4 regions of the Planococcus faecalis genome follow, and region 1 is predicted to be linked to each of the others. Evidence: riboswitches for the same ligand, from Rfam matches in the RefSeq annotation. Region 1 holds a riboswitch; each other region holds the start of a gene.

Region 1 (5,603 bases):
GCTGAGCCATCGTTTCCTGTTCCAATGCTTGCAGGGCTTTTGGAATGCGGGCTTTGATTTTCTTGAATTCTTGCAACAACTCTTGCCCAGAAAGACCTTGAGCGATTAAGTCTTGTAAAATATCTGCAGAGAAATCGACTTCTTCGAATGTGGCAGGCCGGATGATGATCTCTGTCCCCGTAAATTCCATGACGGCTTCATCGGTGAGTCCAAGAGCCAGGTAAAAATCTTTGGGGATGCTCAATTGTCGTTGCTGCGAAACACGTACCCGTCTTTTTGCTTTTTTTCCGGGCTTCAGTCCGTGTTCAGACGCTCTTTTTTTCGGCATAATACCACTCATTAGTTTCACCCCTAACTTTAAAATAAAATTATTTATTTCTTTTTTTAAAGTATATCATTTTTTAGGGTGAAGGAACGTTTGACGAACTGAAAAAACATTGGCTACCGGCGACTTATTGAAGAGCCATAGAAAAGAAAGTGAATGTAACATAATTCACATTAAGTTACATTCAGATATTAAAAAAGCAGCTTAATTGATGCTCTAGCTCATTCTCTTTGTTTGGCACTAGTGTAAAGCTACTATTCTTGTCTTGTAATCGATTTGATTGCTCATGCAAAAATTCTCTCAAGCTACTAAACTCCTTTTTAAAAGTTCCAACTCGTTACTTCCTGACCAATTTGAATGTAACTTAACTGCACTTAAGTTACATTCAAACACCAGTCTTTGCTGGCTATTTCCCGTTTAATTCAGCTGTCCATTCTTTAAACCAATACGAGGCCAACTCCACTTTGGGGAGGTCCATCTTCATAAGCTTTTCATGAGAATATAGAAGAATGATGCTTGTCTTATTCCAATTCCATTTCACAGTGCAGTTCTTCCATTTTATACAAGTATTAAGCAAAGTAATCTTGTGATTTTCATTTTTACTAATACTATCCTATCGAAAAGCTACGTATGATGTTGCCCGATATTTCATTTGCAAAAAACATTCGTAAAAGCTTTGAAGGATTTTCGCAAGCTATTACAAACTATAAGCTCATGAGAAATCACAAAAAACTAACTTTACTTCTCCCCTACTGTCAACTCACCAAGCGAGGCGCGGTCACGGGCTCGGCGAAGCACTGAGACAGGTGTTCTTTTCTGACTTAGTGCGAGAGCCATGCCCAAAGCGATCGGAGCGACTTTCACCTGTCTCTCTTTCTCAACCCCTCTCGCCACTTCTACTGTCTCCAAATCCCCTCTTTACTTCCTCAGTCACTTCCTCTACACTAAACTCATCGGGAACAACCCGAACACAAAAACCGCATACCGTTTTCTGCACTAGGGGTGCCCACTTTGGCTGAGATGCAAGCGCAAGCTTCGATCCCTCAAAACTCGATCAGGATAATACCTGCGTGAGGAAGTGCGGCGCATTTCTGAAATAATTTCTTTTATTAATTATTTGTAGACTATGGCTGCATCTTCACGGATGCGGTCTTTTTTGTGCACATTTTTAAGGAGGAATTATTCATGGACTCACTGCAATGCGGCACAAACCCCATCGTCGGATTTCGCTTTTCACTGCATCCGATGACTGGCGATTTTATCAAAGTAATTAAAAGGGCGTTAAACGATACCGACACATCGAACGTTTGGATGCATACGGACGACGTCTCTACAGTAATACGAGGCAAGCAAGTTCACGTCTTTAATGTCGCTAAAGTTCTAGCCTTGCATACGGCAAAGACAGGCGAACATGTCGCACTGTCCGGCACTTTTTCAATTGGTTGTCCTGGTGATTCGTCAGGTGATGTCTATTTAGAAAAAGACGATGTGCTAGTAAATACCGACAATACACAACAATACGTATCTTCACAATTTGCGCTATACCCGATGAACAATCCAGATTACATGACAGTAATTTACCGTGAAGTCGAGCGCGCTAAACATCAAGGCGTTTTCAACGATTCCATGCATTACGCAAGTGGTATTCATGGCGATATTCATGAGGTATTCGATTTTTATGAAGAAGCATTCACCAATGCCCGCTCTGATAAACATCGCCATTTGGTCATGACCATATCCATGAGCATCAATAGTTCGTCTCATGGAGGTGCATAATATGTTGAAGTCGTGGAAATTAAAAGAAGTGGTATTGATGTCGTTATTTGCGGTCGTTTTCGGCATCGTCTATTTATTGTTTGTTCACGCAGCGAATATTTGGGCAGCTATAATTGGACCACTTGCTTATGAATGGATGTTCGGTATTTGGTTTATTGTATCAATAATCTGCATGTATATTATCCGCAAGCCGGGTGCTGCCTTTCTTTCTGAAACGATGGCTGCGGCAATTGAAGTCCTAATTGGCAATGCTGTCGGCCCGCGTCTCATTTTATCTGGTGTTATTCAAGGGCTCGGTGCTGAAGCGGCATTTGCATTAACCGGTTATAAGCATTTCACTATTTTGGTGCTTATGCTTGCAGGAATCGGATCAGCTGTTTTCAGCTTTGTTTACGGCTACTTCATTTCTGGTTATGCAGCACTGGATCCATCATTCGTCGCGTTAATGTTTACGATTCGCGTTCTTAGTGGGGCAATAATTGCGGGTATTGGTGGAAAGTATATCGGAGACGCTTTACTTGCGACCGGATCACTCCGCGGTTACGCCATTGCTCGAACGAAAAAAGGTGATATCAATGCCTGAAGAGATTTTCTCTTTAAATAGAGTGTCGTTTCACTTTCCTGAAGACTCTAAAAAAACCTTAGAAAATCTTTCATTCTCGGTTTGTCGAGGCGAAAAGCTAGTCATTTCTGGGCCCAGTGGTTGCGGTAAAAGCACGCTTTTGTATATACTAAATCGCTTGTATCCTGACAACTGCGATGGCTCAATTGACGGTGAAATTCGCCTATTTGGAAAACCAGCTAGTGATTATGCCCCTGGAGAAATCAATCACCGCGTTGCAACAGTTTTTCAAGATCCTGATTCACAGTTTTGCATGCCTACCGTTGAAGAAGAACTGGCGTTTACATTAGAAAACTTGCATACACCTTTTGAAGACATGGACATTCGCATTACCGCGGTTTTAGAATTGACGGACCTGACCTATCTAAGAAAAACCGTCATTCAGTCGTTGTCAGGTGGTACAAAACAACGAGTTGCAACTGCTTGTGCGCTAATCATGGACCCGGAAGTGTTATTGCTAGATGAACCGCTTTCTCACTTGGATCCGTATACAGCACAACAATTTGTCAACTGGCTAGAGAAACTACAGACAAGATCTTCTTTAACTATTGTCGCGGTTGAGCACAGGTTAAGCAGTTGGGGTTCCTTTTTCGAACGAGAAATCCAACTGGATGGGGATGGTCGGCTAGTAGTGGACCAGTCTTTTACACAGAGAGAGCCGGTTTTATTCCCCAAACGCTATTCTGCAATACGAGAGACCACAGCATTACGAACTGAAGAACTGTCATTCACGATTAACAACTGCCAATTGCTGTCGCCTTTATCCTTTTCAGTTGAACGCGGTGAAATAGTCGTTATTGCGGGACCTAATGGCAGCGGTAAATCCACACTCGTCAAATCACTATGTGGTATTTACAAAAAGTCGACCGGTACTGTTGAGTCAAAAGGCATTGGCTATGTTCCACAATCTCCTGAGTATTTGTTTTTGACGCAACAAGTCGCTCAAGAAGTCGCTTATTCAGGAGCCTCTAGTCGCTCAGAACTCGATAGATTAATGACAAACTTACGTCTGGATGAAATTCACAACGCTCATCCTTTCGCCATTAGCCACGGACAAAAACGCCGTGTAGCGATTGCCGCTATGCTCGCCGATAAACGCCCAGTACTATTGATGGACGAACCGACTTCTGGGCAGGATGCTGCCGCGCTGCTCGAACTCTTTGAATTGATTGACCAGCGCTCTCGGGAAGGTACAACGCTTTTGATTGTGACACACGATATGGAATTTGCGGCGAGCCTTGCTGATTCGGTGCTACTCATTAAAGGTGGCAAGTTGACAGGTAAATTTGCAGCAAAAGACGTATGGCAGAACGAAAGACTGCTCACGTTACACCATTTACTAGCACCAAAAGGAGTGGCTGACCTTGCAAAATCTTTTGCATGACATGAATCCTTCAATCAAATTTATCTTAGTGACGATTTCAATGCTTATTATTGCGTTCTTTTTTAATCCGTGGACGCCCCTGTTGTTTTGGCTAGGCATCATTCTTTTACAACTAACAATGAGTCGTACAAATTGGAAGCTATGGTTGGTCTTCATGCTCCCTTTTTCGATTGGTGCTTTTGGTTATTTATGGACTACTGTCGTATTCGGCGCAAATACTGGCGGTACCGTTATTTGGTCATTTGCTGGAATTGATGTGACTGATACACAATGGGCATACGCTTTGTCACTAGCTTTTCGCGTTATGGCGTTCTCGACTTTGTCTTTGTTATTCGCTTTTACGACCGATCCGGCAAAGTTTATTATGAGTCTCATGCAACAGCTAAAGCTTTCCCCGAAGCTTGCGTATGGTGTAATGGTCGGCTATCAATTTTTACCGGTTATGAAAGAAGAATTTTTACAAATCCAACAAGCTCAAAGACTGCGCGTTGTTGAAACGAAGAAATATAGTTGGCAACGAATACTAGCTATGCACCGTGTGTTAATTCCCATGCTTGCTGGAGCCGTTAGAAAGGCTGAACGATCAGCATTTGCTATGGAAGCACGCGGGTTTACAGGTAACATTAGAAGCGCTTATTACTGCCCTATTCGATTAGGTCGCATAGATATCTTCATGTCTGGTGTTTTTATGACGATTTTACTTATTAGCTGTCTTGGCGGCGTTTGGTTGAGCTAAAAATCTTTTCAAAAAAGGAAATCTCTTTAAAGAGAATTTCCTTTTTTTCGTCTTTCTTGTATTGCATGTTTTTTGTTTTGAATTTCAATTAATAACCTTATGTAATATTTTACATAGTAAATAAAAACAGAGCCTCTGTACCTTTTCAGTTGATTTGCATGGGATAAATAGGCTCTTTTTAGTTTATATAATATTATTATTAATAGATTTGACTGCATTGCTTTTCAATTGAGAAATTCTTTCGCTTTTATTACATAAAAAAAAGAGAGCTGCACTTCAGCTCTCTAACGGCCCATATGTGATAAGGTCTTCATCTCTTGCATTAACGCCATTTTTGACATGGACAATAGTTCGTAAAATCAATTTAGCTTTTGGGTGTTCTAACATCCAACGCTCATCTGGAACAATTTCAAATTGCTGCATGACCGTGTCTTTTGACTTGACCGATCCTGCAAACTCCATTGATTGTTTCGCAATGATGGTTTCAAAAAAATCAAAGTCGCTGTCATCTCGTGTATCTTCAACGAGTCTTATGACATTCAATTCGATAAAATCAATTGTCTGTTCTCCGTCCCCACCATCAAGATAAATCGTACCATTCAGTGTTTCGCCTTCTTCTAAATGTGGCATCTCAACCACTGTATTCACTTTTAGTGACCCAATGCCAATAGATGATAAAAAATCTTTAAACTTCATATCGTGGAAACCCCCAACTTTTGTTAGTACTTATATACCACAATTCGATCATTTTGAAACACGA
Region 2 (5,603 bases), 130 kb from region 1:
TGAACCCATTGTCAAATAATAATCTGGTTTATTATTCATTTTTTTACATCTTCCTTTTCCTTTTACCTGCCCTTCTTTCTTTGTTCTCAGGTCCGGGATACCTTTCAACTAATCTTCTTTCAAGTCTAATCATTTTATTCCTTGGACCTCGTTTTACTGTTAAAACGTTACCACCATTTCTCTGCTTTTTCGAGTACCTTTTGTTTGGATCTGCATGTTTAGTAATTCCCCACTTCAGAAAATTTCCATCTCGGTCCTACTTTTGCAAAACTGCTGCTCGATGTCTAAGCGACGGAGCCTGCTAATGCCCAGCTTCGTTTACCTAAGATCTGTTGCTACTTCCGATAATTCATGATATGTAAATTGAGTATTTGATGAAAACTCTCTTCTTAATTTATTTACACAAGATACTTTACGCTCTCCGATATCTTACCTCCTTCACTAGTCCCTTCATTTTATAATAATTCATTATTCTAATCCTAGATGTTCACGGAAAGTATGCCCATCATATTGCTTTCTGAAGATTTCTCTTTTTTGCATTTCAGGGACAATTAGTTCAACGAAGTCTTCTAAACTACCGGGTAATGTAGGTGGCATGAGATTAAATCCATCTGCCATACCCGCTTCAAGCCAGACCGCCATCTGGTCTACGATTTCTTTTGGGGTGCCAATCAGCGTGAAATGACCACCGCCTGCATTGAGATATCCTAATAGTTCTTTCACTGTAGGTTGAGTATCATTAATAATTTCCAGTATTGTTTCGTAACGTCCAACTGGACCCGTAAATTCTTCTACCGGGGGTAATTGAGGTACTTTTTTATCGATTTCCCAACTAGAACAATCTTGTTGAATAAAGAGACTCAATTGTTTTAAAGCAGTTTCAATAGGTAATTTTTCATCCAATGCTGCTTTTTTGGCTAGCGCTTCTTCATGAGTACGGCCAACATACGTTACTAAGCCTGGGAATATTTTAATGTGTCGATTGCCGTCTTCATTTCTTTTAGCTTGTTCAGCCAATTTGTCACGGAACTTTTTCGCTTGGTTTAAATTCCAAGACACTGAGTAGACTGCATCCGCATATTTCGCAGCTAACTCAATGCCTTGTTTAGAGGCCCCAGCTTGCATGGCTACTGGTTTGCCTTGCGGACTTTTTGGCGTAGTGGAAGGACCTGCCACTTTAAAATAGGTACCTTTATGATTGACAGGTTGTATGTTTAAAGGGTTGATTAACTGTTTTTCTGCTCGATCATGAAGAAACTCATTACTATCCCATGATAGAAATAGCTTATTCATTAAAGTAGCGAATTCATCAGCCTTCTCATAACGTTTATCACGAGCAGGTAACTCTTCCATACTATGATTTAGTGCTTCCCAATCCCTCATTGACGTAACAAGATTCCAACCAACACGACCTTTGGTAATGTGGTCTAAACTTAATAGCTGTCGTGAAGCTGTGAAAGGATTAGAAAAAGTACTTGAAATGGTTGTGACTAATCCCACATGATTTGTCACTTGAGAAATTGCTGTCAAATTGACTATGGGATCAAACCAAAATGCCGGCATTTCATTAGAATCGTTAGCTGGAAATGATTGATTGTCAGCAAAAAACACAGCATCAAAGTAACCTTTTTCAGCTACCTGTGCTAAGGATTGATAATAGGAAATATCACCAATGCGCTCGACGCTTGAGTCAGGCATTAACCAAGCAGCTTGATGATGTCCACATCCATACAGCAAAACACCTAAGTGAAGTTGTTTACCTTTAGTTTTCGCCATTTATTTCACCTCAAAATACATCATAATGAACGGTTTTGCATCTCCGTTTTTTTAAATTTTCTTTGGCAATTTGAATTGTTAATTCATTGTCAAACCGCCATCTACTATGAAATTCTGACCCGTAATACCATCCGCATTTTTTGAACATAAATATGCGACCATATTGGCTACATCTTCAGGTGTCGTCACCTTTTTCAATGGCGTCGATTGAGCGATGAAATCGAATACTTCTGGCGTTGTAACAGCACTGGCATCCGTCGTTTTTAATAATCCACCCGAAACCACATTCGCCCTTATACCATATTGTCCTAATTCGGAAGCGATATTACGGGTAAAACCAATTAACCCTGCCTTAGCTGTTGTATATTCGTGGTAAGGCACGACAGGATTCTGGTATAAATTCGTACCAATACTTATGATGCCTCCATTTTGTCGTTCAATAAATTGAGGTATAACACTTTGAACTACATTGAATGCAGCCTTTAACGTACCATTTAGCTGTTTTTGATAATCATCCCAAGTTAGTTCTGTAAAGGACTTCTGTTTGGTTGGATCAAATTTAAAGTCTACTAATGCGTTGTTAACTACGACATCTATTCGACCAAAATACTCCGTCGCTTTCTTTACCAATACGTCTACTTCTTTACGATTCGTGACATCTGCACGAATTGCAATAGCATTCTCTTTACCGATCTCAGAAACGAGCTCAGCAGCAGCGCTTTCGCTTTTATAGTAGTTGATAACTACTTTAAATCCTTGTTGTGCCAATACCTTTACAATAGAAGCTCCTAAACCTCTACTACTGCCTGTTACCAATACTGTTCTACTCATCATATCCACTCCTATATTTTTAATCTTGCTGAAACTCAAATAATAAAATGATAGAAAAACAAAAAAATACGCAACCTTCCTAATAGGAAAGTTGCGTAAATACAGATAACTACATAGTAAAAATAAGACATCATCAGTCTTCTAGTATGTATTAGAGCCTACACTTTCCTACGCTAGTGTTAACTAGTTCAGGTTCAAAGGGTTTGAGTAAACACTCATCTCAGTTAAATAACACCCCTAGTGAATATATTTAAGTTGTCTTCAACAATGTATAGTCTTTAGAATTTTATGTCAAGCTGCAACCGTCAAGTAGAATAACTCATCATATTTCCGACGATAAGCTTTTGATGCAGCTTCTCTTTTTCCGATAAGCTGCGATATGTAAACCTACATCTTTTGAGATTCAAGTTTTAAACCTTACAGAACAGTATTCTGAATGTATCATTTTTTCTTATGAAATTAGTTCGGAATGATTTCCTCGTAAAGCCAGTAGAATCAAGGAAATGAATATAACTTAATTAGGATTAAGTTACATTCGATCGCTAAAATTTTTTTGAGTTTATGTTTTCGAATTATTATAACTAATAAACAATTTAGCTGTTATATTTAATTAAATAATAGAATTGGAATGAGGAGAAATAGATGCAGCCAACCACAATAATCGAAATAAGCTTTATTCTAGTTGTGACGGCGTTACTAAGTGTAGTAGCCCTTTTTTTGAGAAAACCGTTAAAAATCCTTATTTTAATAGCAGCAGGTTTTATTTTAATAGGCTCAATCATTTTTTACTCCACCCGCCTGATTATAGTGGAGAATCAAACAAACGAGGCTATTCAGCAATTAGATACTCACTTAACTAATACATTTAATGGCGAGTCTTGGGAGATTTTCGATACAGATGATTACGAAATAAAGAAAATTAAATTTTTGCATGTAATTTTTAATAACGAGCCGATGATAGTCTACGAGTATAAAGTAACTGAATCAGCTATCAAACAATTAAGTTTCTGGGGTAAGGAAAATGGAGATAATGCTGAAGTTCTATTGGAAAATGGGATAGATCCCCAACACATTGAATAGCAATGACGTTAAAGAAACGAATGTAACTTAATTCACATTAAGTTACATTCGTTCTGAAGTTATTAAAATATCCTTAGTTGATTAGACAGCACTGTTTCCCTCGCATTCAGTCCGAGCCTATCTAGCAATGAATTCGGAAGTATAAAGGTCATGTAGTCTTTATTTTGCATAAGGCCCAGAGTCAGTTCTTTTTGATTTGTTTCCCCCGAAATTTCTTCGCCAATTATCGCCATGTTGAAGGGAGACCTGCTGTAGACGGTCTCTGCTAACCGTTCATATGCTTCATTGATTGTTTATTTTTATCAGTTGTCAGAGGATAACGATATGGAAATGCCTTCTCAAGTGCAGCTTGTGGAATGGAAATGTCCAACCAGTCCGATTTTCCGTTTATTCTAGTGATTGTCTCCAAACAAGGCAATTCTTTTTTAGTTGCGCCGATTGTAAAATTAAGCTAGACAACTAAAAAAGTCATTCATGGTACACTCTACATGTATTTTCCGACCAAAGAAAAACAGAGGAGTGACCACGAATGACCTACACCCATCTTACCACGGATGAACTGGTGATGATAGAATCCTATCACCGCCAAAACATACCCGTGGCGATTATCGCAAATCAAATGAAACGTTCCAGGCAGCCAATTTACAAGGTCATCAATTTCCTGAAATTGGGACATACAGCCTCGACTTTTACACACAATACAAGAAAAACAAGAAACGCTGCGGACGCCAAAAAATCGTTTTGCCGAAGAAACAAATGACCTATATTCAAGACAAGGTGGCGCAGGGCTGGACGCCTGATGTCATTGTGGGACGCGCCGAGACAGCGATCGACTGTTCCGTGCGCACCATCTACCGCATGTTCAAAAATCGGGTCTTTGATGTTGCCACACTGCCCATGAAAGGCAAACGGAAACCCAATGGTCACGAGGAACGCCGCGGAAAACAGGCGTTCAAACGGCATATTTCCGACCGGGAAACCGATTATCCTTCGTTCAAAGAAGAGTTCGGGCACATCGAGGGCGACACCATTGTGGGCGTCCGCCACAAAAGTGCAGTGATCACACTGGTAGAACGGCTGACGAAAGTCATCATCGCCATCAAGCCTGCAGGACGCAAGGCGTGCGATATCGAAACCGCTTTGAACCAGTGGTTTCAAGGAATCCCAAAAAATCTGTTCAAATCCATCACGTTTGATTGTGGGAAGGAATTCTCCAATTGGAAACCGCTGTGCAACCAGCACGACGTCTCGATTTACTTTGCGGATCCCGGCACGCCTTCCCAGCGTGCCTTGAATGAAAACTCCAACGGCCTCTTGCGAAAAGACGGCCTGCCAAAGGAAATGGACTTCAACCAGGTGGACCAAACGTTCATTTCCTCAGTGGCTGACAAACGGAATAACATCCCACGGAAGTCGCTGGATTATCGCACACCCTTGGAGGCATTTTTGAGTCACCTGAATGGAATGGGCCTGTCTAGCTTAAATTGACAAACGGAATTTTCTAAAAACTTTTCCTTCGATGCTGAACCTATGAATTACTCATCCGGTTGGCATAATTCTTCTGCAATTTTCTTGATCCGATCCATGGTGATGCCGTTTCTTTGCTCAATGGCCATTGGATGGCTCGTCGGTTCCAATTCAATGAAGGGACGCATTCCGACCGAACGTGTGTGGACCATCGTTTTCAATTCCAGCGTTTCGGGATAACACGGAATGGAGGTTGATAACCAGCCGAACATGGGATCCAATTTTCGTTCTCGTCCTTCCGTTGCCCAGTACTCCGTTGTTAACTCAAAATTGGATTCACTCAAGGAAACCCATATATCCCAGATAAATGGCCCTTCGTCATCAGTTACGGGAATTTCAATTGCTCCTCGGATGAAGAAATGTTCATCATCCACAATGCACAAATCTTC
Region 3 (5,603 bases), 850 kb from region 1:
ACACGTCAATTGTCCATGAAGATTTCATGATAGGCAGTGAGCACATGAATATTGATGGCATCACGATTGATGGTTCAAAAGAGCCTATCTTCCGAAACGGAAACTGGGCATTCTAAGAGGTGATGGAGATGAAGAAGTATTGGATGGCAGCAATGGCTGGATTTCTATTGTTTAGTGGAACGGCCTCTGCGCAAGCAGCGATACAAATCCCTGCCGCGTATGTGGCAATCGGGGATTCACTAGCAGCAGGACAAACACCCAATCAACAAATAGATACGGGTTATACCGATTTGATCCATCAAGAACTAACACGCAATCAACCCGTGGCCTTTTACTCGAAAGATCTGGCATTTCCTGGATTTACAACGGCTGATGTGTTAGACAGTATACAAACAGATGAGGCGGAAAAAGTGCTTGGGTCAGCTAATCTGATAACGATATCAGCTGGAGCAAATGATCTGTTGCGTTTAGTACAAAACGACTCGAAACAAGGTTCTTTGACTTTTCAACAACGTCAAGTAGATTTTGCGCTCAATGGAGCAAGAAAAAATATGGACTTAATCTTATCTGAGCTTACCGAAAAATCTCCAGATGCCACTGTTTATGTGATGGGCTATTATTTTGCATACCCTCACGTCCGTGAAAGTCAAAAAAATGGCACGTCCAAACAACTGGATCGACTTAATGAAATTCTTCGATTGTCAGCTGAAAAAGCGGGTGCTATTTTTGTGTCAGTAGACCAACCATTTGGTGCAAACGGCGTGGATAAAATTCCAAATCCAGCCGATGTTCATCCGAACGTAATTGGTTACCAGGCGATGGCAAACGCATTTTTCGAAAACTATCAAGAAGCGTGGACCATAGAAAATTCTGAACTGCCACCAGCAAACCCACTGTCTTTTGAGGAAATTATAGAAGCACAAGAACAGCAAGAACAGAAGACACCAAAAGATAGCGAAGCTGAAGAAACGGCGAAGCGACCTTCTGATCAAAACAAAACAGGGTACTTGGCTTTACAGCAAGAAATTCCTTACGTTTAAAATGTGCGAAAATGCATATTCACTTTTCTCTAAATACTGAGAGGTTCACTTTTTTATGTAAGAAGAGTAGCTGTTTCATGCTAATAAAAAACGTTCTGGCATATATGCCGGAACGTTTTTTATTAGCGTTTTTTAGTAGGCTGTTTAGTAGGAGATTGACCTGCTTTGCCTTGTTTTCTTTTGTTTAATACTTTGCGAATAATAGGATATGCTATAGGGCCATATTTGATTGCAGATTTCAGTAGTCTTCCAATTGCCATTTAAATCTCTCCATTCATAATCGTAGTGATTGTTGTTTTCCCGAGTTCTCTATGATGCAAACCTCTTACGTCAGTTGCGCATGTGCCAGCAAGATGTTTTTGTATGCGTGAACACTTGAAATCGTTACATATTCCGCATTGCCATGCCAGTCGTCACCACTTGGTCCAAATTCAATGGCACCTTCACCGCCGTTTACGGCTGCATAATAACGTGTGTCGGCTGCGCCGTGCTGACCAAACAAAACAGCTTGTTGTTGTGTAGTAGCTGTAATTGCTTTTTGCAAGCTTTGAATAAATGGATTGTCTTTTGTAGTTGTTAGAGGAGGTGTAGATCCCGAAGCTTTATAATCCATAGTAACGTTCAAAGTCTCAGCCAAGTCCACCAATTGTCGAACGATTTCTTCTTTTTGCTGTCCTGGCATAAAACGGATATCGTAAGACATTTCACAAACCTCAGGAACGACATTATAGCGTTCTCCTGCTTTGATGATGGGCAGATTGACAGAAGGTTGCTCGTAATATTCGGTGGATTCTTTTCGGAACGGTAAATCGGCGACGGCCAGATGGAATTTCATCGCAGATTCAATGGCGTTAATTCCTTCCCATGGACGACTACCATGAGCAGGTTTGCCTTTAAAAACCATATCCATTCTCAAAATCCCTTTAGATTGAAGTCCGACTTTTAATCCGGTAGGTTCTCCGCAAATGACAAAATCACCGTGGAATCCTTGTTCGACGAGCCACTTGGATGTATGGCGTCCGCCAATTTCTTCATCAGTGACAATATGTAACTGCACTTCGCGAGTTACGAGGGAACTGTCGAGTTCGACAAACGCCTGCATCATGGCTGCAACTCCGGCTTTCATGTCAGCAGCGCCTCGCCCATAAAGTCGATCTCCTTCTTCAACAGGTACAAATTGCTCTTTATGACCCGGAACTACATCAACGTGACCATTCCAGACAATCGTCTCTTCTCCTTGCCCTTTAACAGCTGTCAACATCAAGTAGCCTTTATTGTCATGAACCTTCACGGATTCTCCTTTGGTTTTTAGCCAATCGGCACAGAAAAGAAGAGCTTTGTTGGCACCCTCTTTGGTATCACTTTGAATCTTTATCAATTCTTTTAACAATTCAATCATCCTTTTGGCAAGCCTAATATCCCGGCTGCCTCCACCACCTTTCAAGTATCGTAACTATTCTCATCTTTACCCTATCACATCATCTTAAAACGATGTTGCATAAAAGAACAGCGTTGTGTACAATACAGGTGACTGTTAATATAGTTGTATACACCACAAGGGGAGCTTTTGCTGAGAGTGAACATTTGTTCTTACCCTTTGAACCTGTAAGTTAACACTTGCGCAGGGATGTGGATGGAAACCGGCTCTTACAACGACGCCAGGCTCTGTCCTGACGTCGTTTTTAATATGGTTTTATTCACGACCCTTCTGGTGATGTACACAACACCTAAGGAGGAAGTCATGAGAAATAAAAAAGTATTGTTGATGACAGAAATTGCAATTTTCGCGGCTCTTGGATTTGTGTTGGATTTCATTTCTTTCCGGATGCCACAAGGCGGCTCGGTCAGCTTGGTAATGATTCCAATTGTTTTAATTGCTTTTAGAAGAGGTGCAGGTGCCGGAATTCTAACTGGGATTTTAGTCGGGCTCCTGCAAATCGTTTCTGGATTTATCTCTGTCACCCCATTATCGTTTGGGTTTGTTGTCATGCAGGTCTTGCTGGATTATATTTTAGCGTATGGAGTTGTTGGGGTAGCAGGCATTATGCGTGCAAAGTATATGCAACATGCGCAAGCTAAGCAAACGGGTAAAATGATAACGGCTATAGTAGTGGGAGTGCTAATCGCTTCTGTGTTGCGCTACTTGGTCCATGTTATTACAGGTATTTTGTTCTTCGGCATGTTTGCTGAAGGCAATGTGATCATCTATTCGGTCATTTATAATGCAACTTACATGATACCGGTATTCTTGCTTGCTGCTTTTGTCTGTGCTGCACTTTTTGCGGCTGCACCGAAATTGGTAGATGCAGAAGCTTGAAATGGTAGAAGGCTGTCTTTTGACAGCCTTCTTTTCAATCTTTGGATTCAGGACTAGTTAGACCTGTAGAAGAGAATCCCTTTTAATTTTGTGGTATAATTCTTGAATAGAAAAGCTTGAAAGAAGGGTCATTGATGATAGCAACTAATGAAAAAGAGATTGAAATGTTAAAAAAAGCTGGCCAAATGGTGGCTGAAATTCGGGAAGCGATGAAAGCTGCCACAAAAGCTGGAGTCACGACAAAAGAAATCGACGAACTGGGCGGTCAATTATTTGAGGAGCTGGGTGGCGTTTCCGGTCCAAAATCAGAATATGATTTTCCTGGATATACATGTATCAGCGTCAACGAAGAAGTGGCTCATGGTATTCCAGGTAGCCGTGTCATCCAAGATGGAGATATTGTGAATATCGATGTTTCGGGGTCATATGAAGGATTCTTCTCTGATACAGGAATTTCATTTGTCGTAGGCGAAGGACATGCTGAAAAAGAAAAAATCTGTGAAGCAGCCGCTTCGGCATTTGACCGCGCGATGACGAAAGTCAAAGCCGGTGCAAAACTCAACCAAATTGGTAAGGCTGTTGAACGTGAAGCGAAAGAGCAAGGATTGTTCGTCATCAAAAACTTGACTGGACATGGCATTGGTAAATCACTTCACGAAGCGCCCCAACATATTTTAAATTATTACGATGCTTGGGAGACGACGATTTTAAAAGAAGGCATGGTACTTGCAGTAGAGCCCTTTATCTCTCAAAAAGCCGAGCACATTATCGAGTCAGGTGATGGCTGGACATTTATAACACCGGATCAATCATTGGTCGCGCAAATCGAACATACTGTATTGGTAACAAAAGGTGAACCGATTTTATTGACTAAACTAAACAGCTAACATAAAAAAGAGATTCGGTGGAATAGCCGAATCTCTTTTTTATGTTAGTTGAATGTGAATGCAAAAAATCTGCAGACAAGCTCGCTCTAATCGAGTCTCTCGCAGATTTATTGAGTAGGTGCCGTTCTTTTTTTTATGAGCAAAATACCGGTTAAGATAACGCCGCTCAAGAAAAGAGATGCGGTTGTTACTAACATTTCGTCTGTGCCGTGTTTAACAGCAATTCCAATGAACGCCCATATAAAGACCAAAGCGAAAGGAATATCCATATGATGAAACCGAATATGCAAAGCGATTGCAGTCGCGACTGTCAACATAATAACTGTCCACAGCTGATCGCTCAATCCCCAACCGCTCCAATTGTAAAAAGTTAAGACGAAACTGATGTTGGCAATAGTGGCTACACTAATCCATCCCATATTGATTGAAATAGGCAGCCGTTCAGTAAACGATCTTTCCGAATTTCCATATTGCAGGTAAAGAGCAATCAATGCTATCAAGTAGCCAAGCATGGCAACAATGGACCAGGCAAAAAATTCATAATGCCATAACAAGAGCCAACTTATATTGAACAGGCAGCTTAAGACAAAAAACAAAGTGATCTTGTGTGAAGGGGTCTGTCCTTTTCTTAAACGTATCCAGAAAGCAACAATCCAAACAGCCAGCAAAAGATAGATGATGGACCAAATTGAAAATACGTAACCGGCTGGTGTAAACAACACTAACAGTCGGTTAGACACGTCACCTGTAGTTTGATCGTTTAACGGCAAGGTATTTGCCAAAGTATTCATGACAACGACAGCAATAAAAGAAATTGTCATAAGTAAAATACGAATCATGCAGAATCCCTCCTTCATTTTAGTATACCTGTCGTCGTTTCAATCAACAATTAACCTTTTCCAAAAAAATCCCTAAACATGTCGATAAGGTGAAGTATTAGCTTGAAGAGTGGAATATTGTTCCGGTTTCGGAAAGAAAAATGATATACTAAAGAAGTGTTTTTAGAAAATTTAGTTTATCAGGAGGAGAAATTATGACAGTTACCTATCCAGAACAATGGGATTTGGACACGCTATTTCCAGGAGGAAGTGAATCGCGGGAATTGCGGTTACATATGGACGAAGCAGTAAACAAACTCTCTGAATTTGAAGCGCACGTCCAAAAGTTTGAAGTACTAACGACGAAAGAAGATGCACCAAAAGTTGCTGACTTGCTTGAACAAATGAGCCATGTAATGCGCCATCTCAGTCAAGCAGGTTCATTTATTGGCTGTTTGATGGCACAAAATACACAAGATAAAAAAGCAGGTATTTTAGAAAGTGAAGCTTCGACCTTATCTGCGCGCTTCCAAAACTCTTT
Region 4 (5,603 bases), 1.3 Mb from region 1:
AACTGTTCCAAAAATCGGACCCATTCCAACGTAATCTGCTCCCTCTATACTAGCAATTTTAGCTTCTTCTACAGAATGAACAGAAACGCCTAAAATTTTGTCGGCTCCGATCAGTTGACGAACTTTTTGCGTCGCTGCATCATCTTGACCGATATGAACACCATCTGCTCCAATACTACATGCCAGCTCGACTTGATCATTGATAATAAACGGCACGCTGTACTCACGACACATTCGCTGGCAATGTAACGCAAATTCAAGTAGTGCTGAACCCGTCAATGCACCATCACCTTTTTCTCGCAATTGGAAATGGTTGATGCCGCCTCTTAATGCTAACTCGACTACTTGCAAAGGGTCTCGAACTCCTGAGTTTTTTGAACCCATAATAAAATAGATGGATGATTTAGTAGAAAACTTCAATTTTATGTGCCTCCCTCTTTTCTACTATCCTAGCTTTATATGCCGCATGGTTTGTGGGTCCATAACCTTGTCCAATATTCAGTGGTTCACTAAGAGCCGCTTGAATAAATTGTTTGGCCGTAAAAATAGCGTCTTTTAGTTGCTGACCTTTTGCTAGCTCTGCTGTCACAGCCGCTGCAAACGTACAGCCAGTACCATGCGTTTGTTTTGTTGAAATCCGAGCTGCTCGGTACACGAACGATTCCCCATCTGCCTGCAAAAAATAGTCTTCTGCATAGTCTCTATCCATTGCATGGCCACCTTTAATAACGACGGATTTCGCACCTAGTGACAAAATTTTTTCAGCCGCATGTTGACGACTACTAACATCTGTAATGGGGATGCCCGTCAAAGCTTCTGCTTCTGGAATGTTTGGGGTAACGAGTAATGCCAGTGGCAATAAATGCGTTTTCACTGCATCTACTGCTTCTTGCTGCAATAAATCCGCGCCCCCTTTAGCAATCATGACGGGATCCACAACGACATTTTTCCAGTCGAACTTGTGAATTGCAGTTGCCACTTCCTTAATAATTTCGGAATTGAATAACATACCTGTTTTTAAAGCCGTTAGTTCAAAATCGCTAGCTACCGCTTCTAATTGCATGTGTACGGCTTGTGCCGACATTGGGTAGATAGCGGAAACACCCATCGTATTTTGAGCAGTTACGGCCGTAATAACAGAGGTGCCATAGACATCCAGCTCTTGAAACGTTTTCAAGTCTGCTTGAATGCCTGCCCCTCCTCCAGAATCGGATCCAGCAATCGTTAAAGTTTGCGGTGTTTTTGTCATAGCACTCTCTCCTGTAAATAAATTTGTTCGGCGACTTCGCCGTCCGTTAAACTGGCTAGCCTATTCATGAAAGCAAGTTGAAAATCTCCAGGGAGACTCACGCTTTGACTAGCTAGTTCACCAGCAATCGCAAAATAGCGCAAAATAGCGCTCACTGTTTCTAACGGATTTTCAGAATCAACAGCAAGACCTGCAGCGACAACGCTACTCAGTAAGCAGCCTGTTCCTGTAATCGAAGCCATAATCGGACTTCCAAAAGGAATTTCATCAACACAGTCTCCGTCTGTCACACAATCTATTTTGCCCGTGACCGCTACAATCAAGCCCAACTGTTTCGCAGTAGACATAGCAAGCTCTTTAACGTCTAGAAGCCCCTCTCCGGCATCAACACCTTTAAACTGCCACTCTTTACCCACTACAGCTGCGAGCTCTCCTGCATTGCAGCGAAGAACGCTGACGTCAACTGTCTCTAAAATTTCTCGAACAGCATGGATTCGGAAGTTACTTGCTCCTGCTCCAACAGGATCTAAAACAACCGGGATGCCCAATTGGTTTGCCTTTTTTCCAGCGATTAGCATACTTTTCAGCGACTCCGCGTGTAAAGTTCCAATGTTTAATGACACTGCCTGTGCTAATCCAGCGAGTTCCTCTACTTCTTCAGGCGCTTCTCCCATGATTGGAGAAGCGCCTATTGCCAATAGACCATTCGCTTGAAAATTCGATACTACGTGGTTTGTGATGCAATGAACCAACGGATTTTTTTGTTTTATTTGTTGAAACATGTTAAACACCTACTTTTTTAGTTGGCTCTATAGACCAGGATTCTTGTCTCCAGGCTTGATCCCAAAAGTTCAATTCATAATAACTACTTTTGCGGAAATGGTCTTTTAATTCTTTACGGCGTGCTTCTGGCAAGTCTTCTGACAACTGATTCATCCGTTCAATTTGTTCGTTGACCAGTTCACCAAATTCTTCGGACCCGTAAGTCTCAATCCACCGGTCATAAATCGGATGATCCGGTTTTGCATGTTTCAATCGCTCACCAATTTCGTAATACAACCAGTAACAAGGCAATATGGCTGCTAATACATCTGCCAATTCCCCTGCAGATGCGCGGTACATATGAGATACGTACGCATATGCTGTAGGTGAAGGTTCGAATTGGGACCAGTCTTTTTCCGTAACACTTAACATTTTCATAAATGATTCATGTAACGATAGCTCGGCTATACTGGTATGTGTCGCATGAATTGCAAAGCGTTGCGTCGTTTCCATATCCTTCGCTTTAGACGCACCGAGTGCCTGAATTTTAGCAAAATGGGATAAGTAATAAGCGTCTTGCATGACATAAAAACGGAATATCTCGACTGGTAATGTCCCATCTTCAATTCCCTTTACAAACGGATGATCAAAACTTGCTTGCCATAAACTGTTACATTCTTTTCTCACTTCTGTACAAAATGTCATTTTCCTATCTCCTTTTCTGTATCTAGTTTCCGTGCCTAGCTCTGACAGGCACGGTCAATTTTCTTGCACAAAATAAAAACGCCGCTCCCAATAAAGGGAAGCGGCGTATGCAGTCGATAAGAAAATAGCAGACGTTCCGCCACTTCCCTCCGCTGGTATGATCCAGATCAGGTTCAAAGGGTCCGAGCTTATGCTCATCTCAGCCGATATCCGGCTCCCCTAGTGGTGTTTTTATTTATGTTTTCGACATCACTATATCATAGATTCTACTAATTCTATAGTCTTTATACAATTCTTTTTGCTGGTTTGGTATAGAACTACGTGTACTTCTAAATGGTGTTCTCCAAAAACATTAATTAATAAACACGTCAATGTCATTTTTATTTTTCTCTACTAATTTTTCTACTAACCTATTATAGTCTTCCCCAAATTCCTCCATCCATGTTAGATCATTAACGTTTCCTCCCCCTAGTTTCTCCTCAAGATACGTATTGATATAAGCATTTTGTTCATTAATTTTTTTACCATATTGCTTTTGGAATTCTTCGGGTGACATATCTAGTTTTTCAGCTTGAGCGATAGCATACGCACGCACTTGCTTTCCACCTTCATCTTTTGTATTCACTGGAGGAAGTTTTTCAAATTCTTCTGAGGTTGTTTTTCCTGTAAGATGTGGAGAAATATCAAGGTTCATTTCCTGTACCTCTTGTTTGATCAACTCTACAGCTATTGCTGAATCCAAGTAATCTAATGCGCTATCGTCAGGATATAAAAATCGTAAATCCCCTATTGTAATTTCATGATTATTTACAATAGCGGCTACTTCATCATCTTCGTGTGTTGAAAGGCCGCTACAACTAGCTAAGGTGACTGCTCCAAGCAAAATTACTGTACACAGAACTTTCTTCAATCCCCCACCTCCTTTCTTAACCCATTATTTATAAACTTTTGATTAAAAATAATCGATTGGATGAATTACTCGTGCTACTAAGATTCATACGTTCTTATTGTTCAGAAAGTTTCATTTACTAAAAAAGTATTTTTTGAAAGACCATTGTTTAAAATAGTTTGTTTTCAGCATAAAAAAACGTTCCTGAAAATCAGGAACGTTTTTGCTTATTAAACGGTTACTTCTTTTTTCTCTTTTTTGATTTGCTTGCTTCGTAACTGTCCACAAGCTGCATCGATATCGGCGCCTTGCTCGTGACGTACGCCACAGTTGATGCCTTTTTTCTTCAATGCGTCGTAGAAAGCACTAATGGCTTCCGGTGTACTTTGTTGATATTGATCGTGCTCATCAACTGAATTGTACGGGATCAAGTTCACGTATGACAAGTGACGCTTATCTTCTAGCAATTTCGCTAATTGATGCGCTTCTTCTACATGGTCATTGACGTCACGCAATAAAATATACTCAAACGTGATGCGACGGTTGGATTTCTCTAGGTAATAATCGATCGCAGCCATCAATTTCTCGATTGGATATGCTTTATTGATTTTCATAATACGCGTACGCAACTCATTAGTCGGTGCATGAATTGAAATTGCTAGGTTTACTTGTAAGCCTTCATCTGCATAATCGTAAATTTTTGGCACGATACCGCTTGTTGAAACGGTGATGTGTCGAGCTCCGATAGCCAAACCTTTTTGAGAATTAACGATGTTTAGGAAGCCCATCAAATTCGTATAGTTATCAAATGGTTCACCGATACCCATTACGACGATGTGACTCACACGTTCTTCTTTTTGCTGCGTGTCAAAATGCGCTTGCACTTGCATAATTTGCTCAACGATTTCGCCCGCGTTTAAATCGCGGCTCTTTTTCAATAGTCCGCTGGCACAGAAACTGCAGCCAATGTTACAACCCACTTGTGTGGTTACACAAACAGAATTTCCGTATTTAAAACGCATTAATACCGTTTCGATCAAGTTACCGTCTTGCATTTGGAAAAGAAACTTAATCGTGCCGTCTGCAGATTCTTGCTTCACTGTTTCTTTCAACGTGCGAATCGCAAAGTTGTCTTCTAGCAACTGAACACAGTCTTTCGACAGATTGTTCATTTCTGCGAATTCAGTGACGCGTTTTATATACAACCAATCCCATACTTGCTCCGCACGGTATTTTTTCTGGCCGTTTTCTAAAAACCATTCTTTTAACTGGTCTATCGTTAATCCATAGATGGAATTTTTCATTTAAAGAACCCTCATTTCAAATTTCACAATTGCTTATTATAATACTAAAAATAACGCTTGACAACAACTATTTTTGTTTAGACAGAAAAATCTGATTAATAAATGCTTTTATACCGCCTATTTCAAAAATAAAAAAAGGTAAAAAGAAGGATCTTGCCTATACGGAATTGCCTGATTAATGGAAGCTTATTGGAAACAATAAAACCAAGCGCTGTTAAGCAGACCTGGTTTCATTGATTTTTATAGAAGCGTTTTATTTCCAAACTATTTTACACAGATACGGCTGCCTGCTGTTTTTTCTGTAGCATGGTACCGTTTTTTGCTAAGTCCGTGTGCCAAGAGAACGCTTTTTCTAAGACATGTGGAGTTTGCCCACCGCGTGTTAGCGCTTCGTCGTAATACGCGCGAAGTTGTGCACGATACGATGGGTGTACACAGTTTTTCAAGATAACTTCCACGCGCTCGCGCGGTGCTAAGCCACGAAGATCTGCATAGCCTTGTTCCGTGACAACGACATCCACATCATGTTCTGTGTGGTCAACATGCGAGACAAACGGAACGACGCTTGAAATATTTCCACCTTTGGCAATTGATTTTGTTACAAAAATCGCCAAACGAGCATTGCGCGCAAAATCACCTGATCCGCCGATGCCGTTCATCATGTTCGTGCCTGAAACATGCGTCGAGTTAACAT

What was found. Region 1 has a riboswitch for thiamine pyrophosphate ahead of AJGP001_RS09085 (YkoF family thiamine/hydroxymethylpyrimidine-binding protein). Riboswitches for the same ligand answer to the same signal wherever they lie in the genome.
Region 2: it holds a riboswitch for thiamine pyrophosphate, as region 1 does, so the genes downstream of both, AJGP001_RS09780 (3-oxoacyl-ACP reductase) here and AJGP001_RS09085 (YkoF family thiamine/hydroxymethylpyrimidine-binding protein) in region 1, are expected to answer to the same signal.
Region 3: it holds a riboswitch for thiamine pyrophosphate, as region 1 does, so the genes downstream of both, thiT (energy-coupled thiamine transporter ThiT) here and AJGP001_RS09085 (YkoF family thiamine/hydroxymethylpyrimidine-binding protein) in region 1, are expected to answer to the same signal.
Region 4: it holds a riboswitch for thiamine pyrophosphate, as region 1 does, so the genes downstream of both, tenA (thiaminase II) here and AJGP001_RS09085 (YkoF family thiamine/hydroxymethylpyrimidine-binding protein) in region 1, are expected to answer to the same signal.

What each region holds. Positions count from the first base shown of each region.
Region 1 covers NZ_CP019401.1:1,824,524-1,830,126, forward strand. The annotation lists gene AJGP001_RS09080 (hypothetical protein) at 1-340, opposite strand, end outside; TPP riboswitch at 1,314-1,419, shown strand; gene AJGP001_RS09085 (YkoF family thiamine/hydroxymethylpyrimidine-binding protein) at 1,511-2,101, shown strand; gene AJGP001_RS09090 (ECF transporter S component) at 2,103-2,684, shown strand; gene AJGP001_RS09095 (ABC transporter ATP-binding protein) at 2,677-4,107, shown strand; gene AJGP001_RS09100 (energy-coupling factor transporter transmembrane component T family protein) at 4,088-4,843, shown strand; gene AJGP001_RS09105 (sporulation protein) at 5,120-5,539, opposite strand.
Region 2 covers NZ_CP019401.1:1,955,098-1,960,700, forward strand. The annotation lists gene AJGP001_RS09770 (hypothetical protein) at 1-39, opposite strand, end outside; gene AJGP001_RS09775 (LLM class flavin-dependent oxidoreductase) at 469-1,776, opposite strand; gene AJGP001_RS09780 (3-oxoacyl-ACP reductase) at 1,855-2,607, opposite strand; TPP riboswitch at 2,756-2,856, opposite strand; gene AJGP001_RS09785 (hypothetical protein) at 3,250-3,687, shown strand; partial or broken gene AJGP001_RS09790 (IS30 family transposase) at 4,217-5,175, shown strand; gene AJGP001_RS09795 (DUF2199 domain-containing protein) at 5,223-5,603, opposite strand, start outside.
Region 3 covers NZ_CP019401.1:977,084-982,686, forward strand. The annotation lists gene AJGP001_RS04730 (aminopeptidase) at 1-116, shown strand, start outside; gene AJGP001_RS04735 (SGNH/GDSL hydrolase family protein) at 129-1,040, shown strand; gene AJGP001_RS17470 (hypothetical protein) at 1,163-1,300, opposite strand; gene AJGP001_RS04740 (M20 family metallopeptidase) at 1,366-2,439, opposite strand; TPP riboswitch at 2,588-2,685, shown strand; gene thiT (energy-coupled thiamine transporter ThiT) at 2,782-3,357, shown strand; gene map (type I methionyl aminopeptidase) at 3,492-4,244, shown strand; gene AJGP001_RS04755 (TspO/MBR family protein) at 4,352-5,083, opposite strand; gene AJGP001_RS04760 (M3 family oligoendopeptidase) at 5,278-5,603, shown strand, end outside.
Region 4 covers NZ_CP019401.1:3,129,853-3,135,455, forward strand. The annotation lists gene thiE (thiamine phosphate synthase) at 1-420, opposite strand, end outside; gene thiD (bifunctional hydroxymethylpyrimidine kinase/phosphomethylpyrimidine kinase) at 404-1,249, opposite strand; gene thiM (hydroxyethylthiazole kinase) at 1,246-2,031, opposite strand; gene tenA (thiaminase II) at 2,033-2,716, opposite strand; TPP riboswitch at 2,844-2,947, opposite strand; gene AJGP001_RS15560 (hypothetical protein) at 3,069-3,626, opposite strand; gene rlmN (dual-specificity RNA methyltransferase RlmN) at 3,836-4,909, opposite strand; gene scpC (succinyl-CoA:acetate CoA-transferase ScpC) at 5,179-5,603, opposite strand, start outside.